2 regions of the Pseudomonas urethralis genome follow, and region 1 is predicted to be linked to the other one. Evidence: predicted binding sites of a transcription regulator. Region 1 holds the regulator's gene; the other holds the start of a gene.
What was found. The regulator FliA, encoded in region 1, starts transcription of late flagellar genes. The targets are predictions, from matches to a motif close to CTAAAGTTTNNNNNNNNNNNGCCGNTAA.
Positions count from the first base shown of each region.

Region 2: the regulator FliA is predicted to act here: its motif matches at 2,495-2,522, upstream of L6D64_RS07315 (flagellar protein MotY).

Region 1 is NZ_BQIJ01000001.1:243,523-248,794, reverse strand. It holds gene fleN (flagellar synthesis regulator FleN) at 57-890, shown strand; gene fliA (RNA polymerase sigma factor FliA) at 887-1,627, shown strand; gene L6D64_RS01100 (chemotaxis response regulator CheY) at 1,735-2,109, shown strand; gene L6D64_RS01095 (protein phosphatase CheZ) at 2,129-2,917, shown strand; gene L6D64_RS01090 (chemotaxis protein CheA) at 2,930-5,164, shown strand; gene L6D64_RS01085 (protein-glutamate methylesterase/protein-glutamine glutaminase) at 5,212-5,272, shown strand, end outside.
Region 2 is NZ_BQIJ01000003.1:385,768-391,039, forward strand. It holds gene L6D64_RS07300 (peroxiredoxin) at 12-614, shown strand; gene rnt (ribonuclease T) at 711-1,322, opposite strand; gene pyrC (dihydroorotase) at 1,382-2,428, opposite strand; gene L6D64_RS07315 (flagellar protein MotY) at 2,559-3,506, shown strand; gene L6D64_RS07320 (argininosuccinate synthase) at 3,766-4,983, shown strand; gene L6D64_RS07325 (hypothetical protein) at 5,062-5,272, opposite strand, start outside.

The sequences.
Region 1 (5,272 bases):
GGCAGTCTTGCCCCGCGTGTGGCTTGGGTCCAAGCGAGACAAGGTAAACAACGAACATGGGTAGCATGCATCCCGTACAGGTGATCGCCGTCACCGGTGGCAAAGGTGGCGTCGGCAAGACTAACGTTTCAGTGAACTTGTCCCTGGCGCTGGCTGAACTCGGCCGCCGGGTGATGTTGCTGGACGCCGACCTTGGCCTGGCCAATGTCGACGTATTGCTGGGCCTCACCCCGAAGCGCACCCTGGCCGATGTCATCGAAGGGCGCTGCGAGCTGCGCGACGTGCTGTTGCAGGGGCCTGGCGGTGTGCGCATCGTGCCGGCCGCCTCCGGCACGCAGAGCATGGTGCACCTGGCCCCGGCGCAGCATGCCGGGCTGATCCAGGCCTTCAGCGAGATCGGCGACAACCTCGATGTGCTGGTGATCGACACCGCTGCGGGTATCGGTGACTCGGTAGTCAGCTTCGTGCGCGCCGCCCAGGAAGTGCTGCTCGTGGTGTGCGACGAGCCGACCTCGATCACCGACGCCTACGCGCTGATCAAGCTGCTCAACCGCGACTACGGGATGAACCGTTTCCGCGTGCTGGCCAACATGGCGCAAAGCCCGCAGGAAGGGCGCAACCTGTTCGCCAAGCTGACCAAGGTCACCGACCGCTTCCTCGACGTCGCCCTGCAATACGTCGGTGCCGTGCCTTACGACGAAAGCGTGCGCAAGGCGGTGCAGAAGCAGCGCGCGGTGTACGAGGCCTTCCCACGCTCCAAGTGCGCCCTGGCGTTCAAGGCCATTGCGCAGAAGGTTGACAGCTGGCCGCTGCCTGCCAACCCGCGCGGCCACCTTGAGTTCTTCGTCGAGCGCCTGGTGCAACCCACCAGCGCAGGGCCCGTGCTATGAACGCGAGCGGCTTCAAGATGTACAGCAAGGCGTCGAAAGACGCCCAGTTCGAGCTGGTGGAGCGCTATGCACCGCTGGTCAAGCGCATTGCCTACCACTTGCTGGCGCGCCTGCCGGCCAATGTCCAGGTCGAAGACCTGATCCAGGCCGGCATGATCGGCCTGCTGGAAGTGGCCAACAAATACGACGCCAGCAAGGGCGCCAGCTTTGAAACCTACGCGGGTATCCGCATCCGCGGGGCGATGCTCGACGAGGTCCGCAAGGGCGATTGGGCACCGCGTTCGGTGCACCGTAATACGCGCATGGTCAGTGACGCGATGCGCGCCGTGGAAGCAAGAACTGGCCGCGACGCTAAAGATCATGAAGTTGCTGCCGAACTCCAATTGAGTCTCGATGATTACTACGGGATCTTGAACGATACCTTGGGCAGCCGCCTGTTCAGTTTCGACGACCTGTTGCAGGACGGCGAGCACGAAGGGCTGCACGAGGACGGCGCCAGTAGCCAGGTCGAGCCGTCACGCGATCTGGAAGACGAGCGCTTCCAGGCCGCCCTGACCGATGCGATCGCCAACCTGCCGGAGCGTGAGCGCCTGGTGCTGGCGCTGTACTACGACGAAGAGCTGAACCTCAAGGAAATCGGTGAGGTGCTGGGGGTCAGCGAATCGCGTGTCAGTCAGTTGCACAGCCAGTGTGCCGCGCGCCTGCGCAGCCGCCTGGGGGAATGGCGGGCGCGTTGAGCCGGGGGTCGTTGCAGTCGTTTTCCACGTTGTACCGAATTGAATGAATACGCGCGCTCGGGGCCGAGCGCGTTTGAGACTGCTTGGAGGTCTACTTGAACAAAGACATGAAAATCCTCATCGTTGACGACTTTTCGACGATGCGGCGGATCATCAAGAACCTGTTGCGTGACCTGGGCTTCACCAACACCGAAGAAGCCGACGACGGCACCACTGCGCTGCCGATGCTCGAAAGCGGCCACTACGACTTCCTGGTGACCGACTGGAACATGCCGGGCATGTCCGGTATCGACCTGCTGCGCAAGGTACGTGCGCACGAGCGCTTGAAGACCATGCCGGTGCTGATGGTGACCGCCGAAGCCAAGCGCGACCAGATCATCGAAGCGGCCCAGGCCGGCGTGAATGGTTATGTGGTCAAGCCGTTCACTGCCCAGGTGCTGAAAGAAAAGATCGAGAAGATCTTCGAGCGCGTCAACGGCTGAGTCACGTCAGGGGGGCGCCATGGAATCATCAAATACGTCATTGGGGGAGTTCGAGTCGACCCTCAAGAAGCACGCGCAAGAATTGGTCTCGAGCCTGGAGAAGGGCCACTTCGGCGATGCCGTGCAACTGATCCACCAGCTCAACCAGACCCGAGACCGTGGCCTGTACCAGGAGGTCGGCAAGCTCACCCGTGAGCTGCACAGCGCGATCGTCAGCTTCCAGATCGACCCGCGCATGCCGCAGGCCGAGGAAGTCTCGCAGATCACCGATGCCACCGAGCGCCTGTCCTATGTGGTCAAGCTCACCGAGGGTGCGGCCAACCGCACCATGGACCTGGTGGAGGAGAGCACCCCGGTGCTCAACGAGCTGGCAGCCGAGGCACAAGGCCTGAGCGTCGACTGGCAGCGCTTCATGCGCCGTGAAGTCGCAGCGCCGGAGTTTCGCGAACTGGTCAAGCGTGTCGACAGTTTCCTGACGCACAGCGCCGAGGGCAACCGCAAGGTCGCCGGCCACCTCAACGACATACTGCTGGCCCAGGACTACCAAGACCTGACCGGCCAGGTGATCAAGCGCGTCACTGCGCTGGTGACCGAAGTGGAAAGCAATCTGCTCAAGCTCGTGCTGATGGCCAGTCAGGTCGACCGTTTTGCCGGTATCGAACATGACCACCAGCAGCTGCGCGCTGAAAAAGATCAAGAAAAACATCCGACTCGGGGTGAAGGTCCGCAGATTCATGCCGATAAGCGTGAAGACGTTGTGTCCGGTCAGGACGACGTCGACGATCTGCTGTCCAGCCTGGGTTTTTAAGGAGCACGTTTAATGAGCTTCGGCGCCGATGAAGAAATCCTTCAGGATTTCCTGGTAGAAGCCGGCGAAATTCTTGAGCAACTGTCCGAGCAACTGGTCGAGCTGGAAAGCCGGCCCGACGATGCCGACCTGCTCAATGCGATCTTTCGCGGTTTCCACACTGTAAAAGGGGGCGCCGGCTTCCTTCAGCTGAATGAGCTGGTGGAGTGCTGCCACATCGCCGAGAACGTGTTCGACATCCTGCGCAAAGGTGAGCGCCGGGTCGACGCGGAACTGATGGACGTGGTGCTCGAAGCACTGGACACGGTCAACAGCATGTTCGGCCAGGTGCGTGAGCGCAGTGCAGTCACCCCGGCCACCCCGGAGCTGCTGGCGGCCCTGTCGCGCCTGGCAGAGCCTGCCAGCGCCGATGCCCCTGCGCCGGTGGTCGAGGCAGCGCCCGAGCCTGTGGCGGCCGAGGCGGACATCACCGACACCGAGTTCGAACAGCTGCTCGACTCGCTCGATGCGGTCAAGGCAGAAGCTGCCGCTGCCCAAGCGCAAATGCAGGGCGAGAGCCTGAGCGGCTCGGGTGACGACATCACCGACGCCGAGTTCGAATCGTTGCTCGACCAGTTGCATGGCAAGGGCCAGTTCTCGCCCGAAGTCGCCGCCGCCGAAGCGGGGGGCGATGCCAGTGCGCCGGTGAGCGACGAGATCACCGACGAAGAATTCGAGTCGCTGCTCGACCAGTTGCATGGCAAAGGCACCTTCCAGGCCGACGCCTTGCCGGCTGCCGCCGCTACGGTGGAAAACGTGGCCGCGCCCGCCAGCAGTGACGAGATCACCGAACACGAGTTCGAAGCGTTGCTCGACCAGTTGCACGGCAAGGGCAAGTTCACCGGTGAAAGCGCTGCCAGCGAAGCAGCGGTTGCCGCGCCAGCGCCGGTTGCGGCGGTGGCCGAAAGCAAACCGACCGCCAAGCCTGCAGCAGCACCGGCAGCCGCTGCACCGGCAGCCGCTGCACCGGCTGCGGCTGCCAGGCCAGCGGCGCCAGCCCGTACGCCGGCCCCGGCCGCGGAAAAGCCTGCCAGCGAAGCGGAAACCACCGTGCGCGTCGATACTGCGCGCCTGGACGAGATCATGAACATGGTCGGCGAACTGGTGCTGGTGCGTAACCGTCTGGTGCGCCTGGGCCTGAACAGCGGCGACGAGGCCATGTCGAAGGCGGTGTCCAACCTCGACGTGGTCACCGCCGACCTGCAGACCGCGGTGATGAAAACCCGCATGCAGCCGATCAAGAAGGTGTTCGGCCGCTTCCCGCGCCTGGTCCGCGACCTGGCTCGGCAGTTGAAGAAAGAGATCAACCTGGAGCTGGTCGGTGAAGAGACCGACCTCGACAAGAACCTCGTCGAGGCCTTGGCCGACCCGCTGGTGCACCTGGTGCGCAACGCCGTCGACCACGGTGTCGAGATGCCGGACGAGCGTGAAGCCGCCGGCAAGGCCCGCACCGGCCGCGTGGTGCTCTCGGCCGAGCAGGAAGGTGACCACATCCTGCTGTCGATCTCCGATGATGGCAAGGGCATGGACCCGAGCATCCTGCGCGCCAAGGCCGTGGAAAAGGGCCTGATGGACAAGGACGCTGCCGACCGCCTCAGCGAGTCGGACTGCTACAACCTGATCTTCGCCCCGGGCTTCTCGACCAAGACCGAGATCTCCGACGTGTCTGGCCGCGGCGTCGGCATGGACGTGGTGAAGACCAAGATTTCCCAGCTCAACGGCTCGATCAACATTTTCTCGGCCAAGGGCCAGGGTTCCAAGATCGTCATCAAGGTGCCGCTGACCCTGGCGATCATGCCCACCCTGATGGTGATGCTGGGCAACCAGGCATTCGCCTTCCCGCTGGTCAACGTCAACGAGATCTTCCACCTCGACCTGTCGCGCACCAACGTGGTCGACGGCCAGGAAGTGGTGATCGTGCGCGACAAGGCGCTGCCGCTGTTCTACCTCAAGCGCTGGCTGGTTCAGGGCCAGGTGCACGAGGAGCAGCATGAGGGCCATGTGGTGATCCTCTCGGTCGGCACCCAGCGCATCGGTTTCGTGGTCGACCAGCTGGTCGGCCAGGAAGAGGTGGTGATCAAGCCGCTGGGCAAGATGCTGCAGGGCACCCCGGGCATGTCTGGCGCCACCATCACCGGTGACGGCCGCATCGCGCTGATTCTCGACGTGCCGAGCATGCTCAAGCGTTACGCGGCACGGCGTATCTGATTTTCGGCGGCGCACCCTGGCGGGTTGCGCCGCCTAATGGAGTGTTTATGGCAGTCAAGGTCCTGGTGGTGGATGATTCCGGTTTCTTCCGCCGCCGCGTTTCGGAAA
Region 2 (5,272 bases), on a different contig from region 1:
AGGAGATTACAATGAGCGTACTCGTTGGCAAACAAGCCCCCGACTTCACCGTCCCAGCTGTCCTGGGCAATGGCGAAATCGTCGACAGCTTCAACCTGGCTTCGGCTATCAAGGGCAAGTACGGCCTGGTGTTCTTCTACCCACTGGACTTCACCTTCGTCTGCCCGTCCGAGCTGATCGCCCTGGACAACCGCATCCCTGACTTCCAGGCGCGCAACGTCGAAGTGATCGGCGTTTCGATCGACTCGCACTTCACCCACAACGCCTGGCGTAACACCCCGGTCAATGCCGGCGGTATCGGCCAGGTCAAGTACACCCTGGCTGCCGACATCACTCACGAAATCTGCAAGGCCTACGACGTCGAGTCCGAAGGCGGCGTAGCTTTCCGCGGCGCCTTCCTGATCGACACCAACGGTGTTGTCCGTTCGCAGATCGTCAACGACCTGCCGCTGGGCCGCAACATGGACGAGCTGCTGCGTCTGGTCGACGCCCTGCAATTCCACGAAGAGCACGGCGAAGTCTGCCCTGCCAACTGGAAGAAAGGCGACCAGGGCATGACCGCTTCGCCAGAAGGCGTGGCTGCTTACCTGAGCGAGAACGCTGGCAAGCTGTAATTGCCATGCGCATGAAAAAACCGGCCCACGTGGCCGGTTTTTTTTGTGCCAGCTTGTTCTGGCCGCTTCGCGGGCTCGCCCGCGAAGCTTTTCAGGTCAGTCGTTGAAGTCGCGCCAGCCGCCCATTTCCTTCCAGCGGTTGACGATGCCGCAGAACAGCTCGGCCGTCTTCTCGGTGTCGTAACGCGCCGAGTGCGCTTCACGCCCGTCGAAGTCGATGTCGGCGCTCTGGCAGGCTCGTGCCAGTACGGTCTGGCCGTAGGCCAGGCCAGCCAGGGTCGCGGTGTCGAAGCTGGAGAACGGGTGGAACGGGTTACGCTTGATGTCGTTACGCGTGACCGCCGCATTAAGGAAACCAAGGTCGAAGCTGCTGTTGTGGCCGACCAGGATCGCCCGTTTGCAGCCGTTGGCTTTGAGCGCCTTGCGCACACCGCGGAAAATGTCGGTGAGCGCGCTTTCCTCGCTCACCGCCATGCGCAGCGGGTGATCCAGCTTGATGCCGGTGAACTCCAGCGCGGCCGGCTCGATGTTGGCCCCTTCGAACGGTTCGACCCGGTAGAAGTAGGTGTGCTCCGGGAACAGAAAGCCCTTTTCGTCCATGCCGATGGTCACTGCGGCAATTTCCAGCAGGGCGTCGGTGGCGCTGTTGAAGCCGCCAGTCTCGACATCCACGACTACCGGCAGATAGCCACGGAAGCGCTCGGCCATCGGGTGGCGCGAGCCGCCGCCGACCTGACCGTCCTGGTCGTCTTCGTACAGGTCTTCGCTCACGCGTTGTCCTCCAGCAGGCGCCAGCGCAGTTTCTCACCGGCGCGCAGCGGGATCACGGTTTGCTCGCCGAATGGCAGGCTGTCCGGGGCGGTCCATTCTTCGCGAACCAAGGTGATGGTGTCGGTGTTCGCTGGCAGGCCATAGAAGGCCGGGCCATGCAGGCTGGCGAAACCTTCCAGCTTGTCCAGCGCATTGCGCTGCTCGAACGCCTCGGCGTACATCTCGATGGCAGCGTATGCGGTGTAGCAGCCGGCACAACCGCAGGCGGCTTCCTTGGCGTGACGGGCATGCGGTGCCGAGTCGGTGCCGAGGAAGAACTTCGGGTTGCCGCTGGTGGCCGCGTCCAGCAGCGCCACCTGGTGGGTGTTGCGCTTGAGGATCGGCAAGCAATAGAAGTGCGGGCGGATACCGCCGACCAGCATGTGGTTGCGGTTGTACAGCAGGTGCTGGGCAGTGATGGTTGCACCGACGTTGGCCGGGGCTTCGGTGACGAACTGCGCGGCGTCGCCTGTGGTGATGTGCTCGAAGACCACTTTCAGGGTCGGAAAGCGCTCGACCAGGCGGCGCATGTGCTCGTCGATGAAGCGCTTCTCGCGGTCGAACACGTCGATTTCGCTGCGGGTGACTTCACCGTGCACCAGCAAGGGCATGCCGACCTCCGCCAGGGCCTCGATGGCCGGGAAGATGTTGTCGATGCTGGTCACGCCCGAATCGGAGTTGGTCGTTGCGCCGGCCGGGTACAGCTTGGCGGCGTAGACGATACCGCTGGCCTTGGCCGCGCGGATGTCCTCGGGGCTGGTGCGGTCGGTGAGGTACAGCACCATCAGCGGTTCGAAGCGGCTGCCAGCCGGGCGTGCGGCAAGGATGCGCTCGCGGTAGGCGCCAGCTTCGACGGCGTTGCGCACCGGCGGAACCAGGTTGGGCATGATGATGGCACGGGCGAAAGTACGCGCCACATCGCCAACGGTATGGGGCAGGACGGCACCATCGCGCAGATGGATGTGCCAGTCGTCGGGACGCAGGAGGGTCAGGCGATCGGACATTGGGAATTCCAGGCGGGTCGAACTCAGGCCCCAATGCTACCGGAAAACCCCGGTCCGAGCACGGCTATCAAGTTTTCCGGCGAGCGTCCGATAGCCTGCCTGTAAGCCGTCAGAATTTGTGGAGCCACCCGTGCGCCAGCGTTACCTAGCCCTGTTGACCCTTGTCGCCAGCCTGCCGGCCGGTGCACTGACCTTCCAGACCCGCATGGAGAATGTCGCCTGGAAAGTCGAGGGTGACCAGTTCGAATGCCGCCTGATCCAGCCGATCGACGGTTTCGGCAGTGGCGAGTTCGTGCGCAAGGCCGGTGAGCAGCCGGTGTTCCAGCTGCGTTCGCACAGTAATGTGCTTGGCGCAGGTTCGGCCACCTTGCTGGCTGCCGCTGCCCCTTGGCAGCCGGGCCGCGCGGATGTGAACCTCGGCGCTGTGCGCATGGCCCGCAGCGGCGTGCTGTTCAGCTCGTCGCAGAGCCAGGCCAGCCGCCTGATCAACGGCCTGCTCGATGGACGCAGCACGGTGGTGCGCAATTACACCGGCGAAGGCGGCAGGGCGATGGAAGTACGCGTGCTGCCGGTCAGCTTCGCCAAGGCCTACGGCGACTATCAGGCCTGTGCCAGCAAGATGCTGCCGATGAACTATGACCAGGTGCGCCAGACCCAGGTGGGCTTCCCGGGCGGTGGCTTCGACCTGGACGCCGATGCCCGTGCGCGGCTGGACGTGATCCTCGATTACCTCAAGGCTGACCCGACGGTGAACCACATCGAACTCAACGGCCATTCCGACAACAGTGGTAACCGCCTGACCAATCGCGATGCTTCGCGACGTCGGGCCTTGGCCGTTGCCGATTACTTCAAGGCCCATGGTGTGCCGGAAGAACAGATCGTCGTGCGCTTCCATGGCGAGCGCTATCCGCTGGTGAAAAACAACAGTCCGGCCAATCGGGCACGTAACCGGCGGGTGAATATCGAGCTGGATCGGGTGGCGATGGCAGAGAAACCGGTGGTGCAGCAAACGGTGCCGGCTGCATCTGCTGTTCCGCCTGCGCCAGCTGCGCCAGCGCCCGGAGCGAAGGCACCCTGATTTCAAGGTGTATGCCTGGGGTATGACTCGGGGTTGCATCGGCGCCACAGGGTGCTTGCCACAACATCTTCAGCGCCTATCAGATCGAGCGCCGCCCGCGCGGCGCTCGATCTGATAGGCGCTGAACCCTTTACGGCAAGCACGTCGCGCTACCGACAGTTCCTGTCGCTTTGTCGTCAGAAGCTGTCGCCCCACTGTAAATTTATCCGCAACGCCGGTAGAATCGGTCCCTTTCCGTACAACCCCGTGGAGTGATGGCATGGCGGACGTAAAAAAGGTCGTACTGGCGTATTCCGGCGGCCTTGATACTTCGGTGATTCTCAAGTGGCTGCAGGATACCTACAACTGCGAAGTGGTGACGTTCACCGCTGACCTGGGTCAGGGCGAAGAAGTCGAGCCGGCTCGCGCCAAAGCTCAGGCGATGGGCGTAAAAGAGATCTACATCGACGACCTGCGCGAAGAATTCGTGCGTGATTTCGTCTTCCCGATGTTCCGCGCCAACACCGTCTATGAAGGCGAGTACCTGCTGGGTACTTCCATCGCCCGCCCGCTGATCGCCAAGCGCCTGATCGAAATCGCCAACGAAACCGGCGCCGACGCCATTTCTCACGGCGCGACCGGCAAGGGTAACGACCAGGTCCGTTTCGAGCTGGGTGCCTACGCGCTCAAGCCTGGCGTCAAGGTCATCGCTCCATGGCGCGAGTGGGACCTGCTGTCCCGCGAAAAGCTGATGGACTACGCCGAAAAGCATGGCATTCCGATCGAGCGTCACGGCAAGAAGAAGTCGCCATACTCGATGGACGCCAACCTGCTGCACATTTCCTACGAAGGCGGTGTGCTGGAAGATACCTGGACCGAGCACGAAGAAGACATGTGGCGCTGGAGCGTCTCGCCAGAGAACGCCCCGGACCAGGCTACCTACATCGAACTGACCTACCGCAATGGTGACATCGTCGCCATCGACGGCGTCGACATGACCCCGGCCACCGTGCTTGCCGAACTGAACCGCATCGGCGGCGCCAACGGTATCGGCCGTCTGGACATCGTAGAGAACCGTTACGTGGGCATGAAGTCCCGCGGCTGCTATGAGACCCCTGGCGGCACCATCATGCTCAAGGCCCACCGTGCCATCGAGTCGATCACCCTGGACCGCGAAGTCGCTCACCTGAAAGACGAGCTGATGCCGAAATACGCCAGCCTGATCTACACCGGCTACTGGTGGAGTCCGGAGCGTCTGATGCTGCAGAAGATGATCGACGCTTCGCAGGTCAACGTTAATGGCGTCGTGCGCCTGAAGCTGTACAAGGGCAACGTCATCGTGGTTGGCCGCAAGTCGGACGACTCGCTGTTCGATGCCAACATCGCGACCTTCGAAGAAGATGGCGGCGCCTACAACCAGGCCGATGCTGCCGGCTTCATCAAGCTCAACGCGCTGCGCATGCGCATCGCTGCCAACAAAGGTCGTGGGATGCTCTGAGCACCCGGCTGAAGCGGCAAACGAACCCCGGCTCTGGCCGGGGTTTTTTTTGCCCTCTTGAATGGGGGCTGATCGATGTCATGGCTCATCCCTCAGGCGGGTGGTTGATAGGTGTACGCACTGTTGCAGATCCATATTGCACAAGCGCCAGTGCCTGTTTTCGGCAAGCGGTTGGGCAATGGCTTGCATGACATGTTGTTCTATCCGTTTCTGGGCGTCAGGGCCGGAGAACATCACGGTCACTGTTTCTTGTGTATCGGAGCGCAGCGCTGGCTCGGCTTTTGGCTGA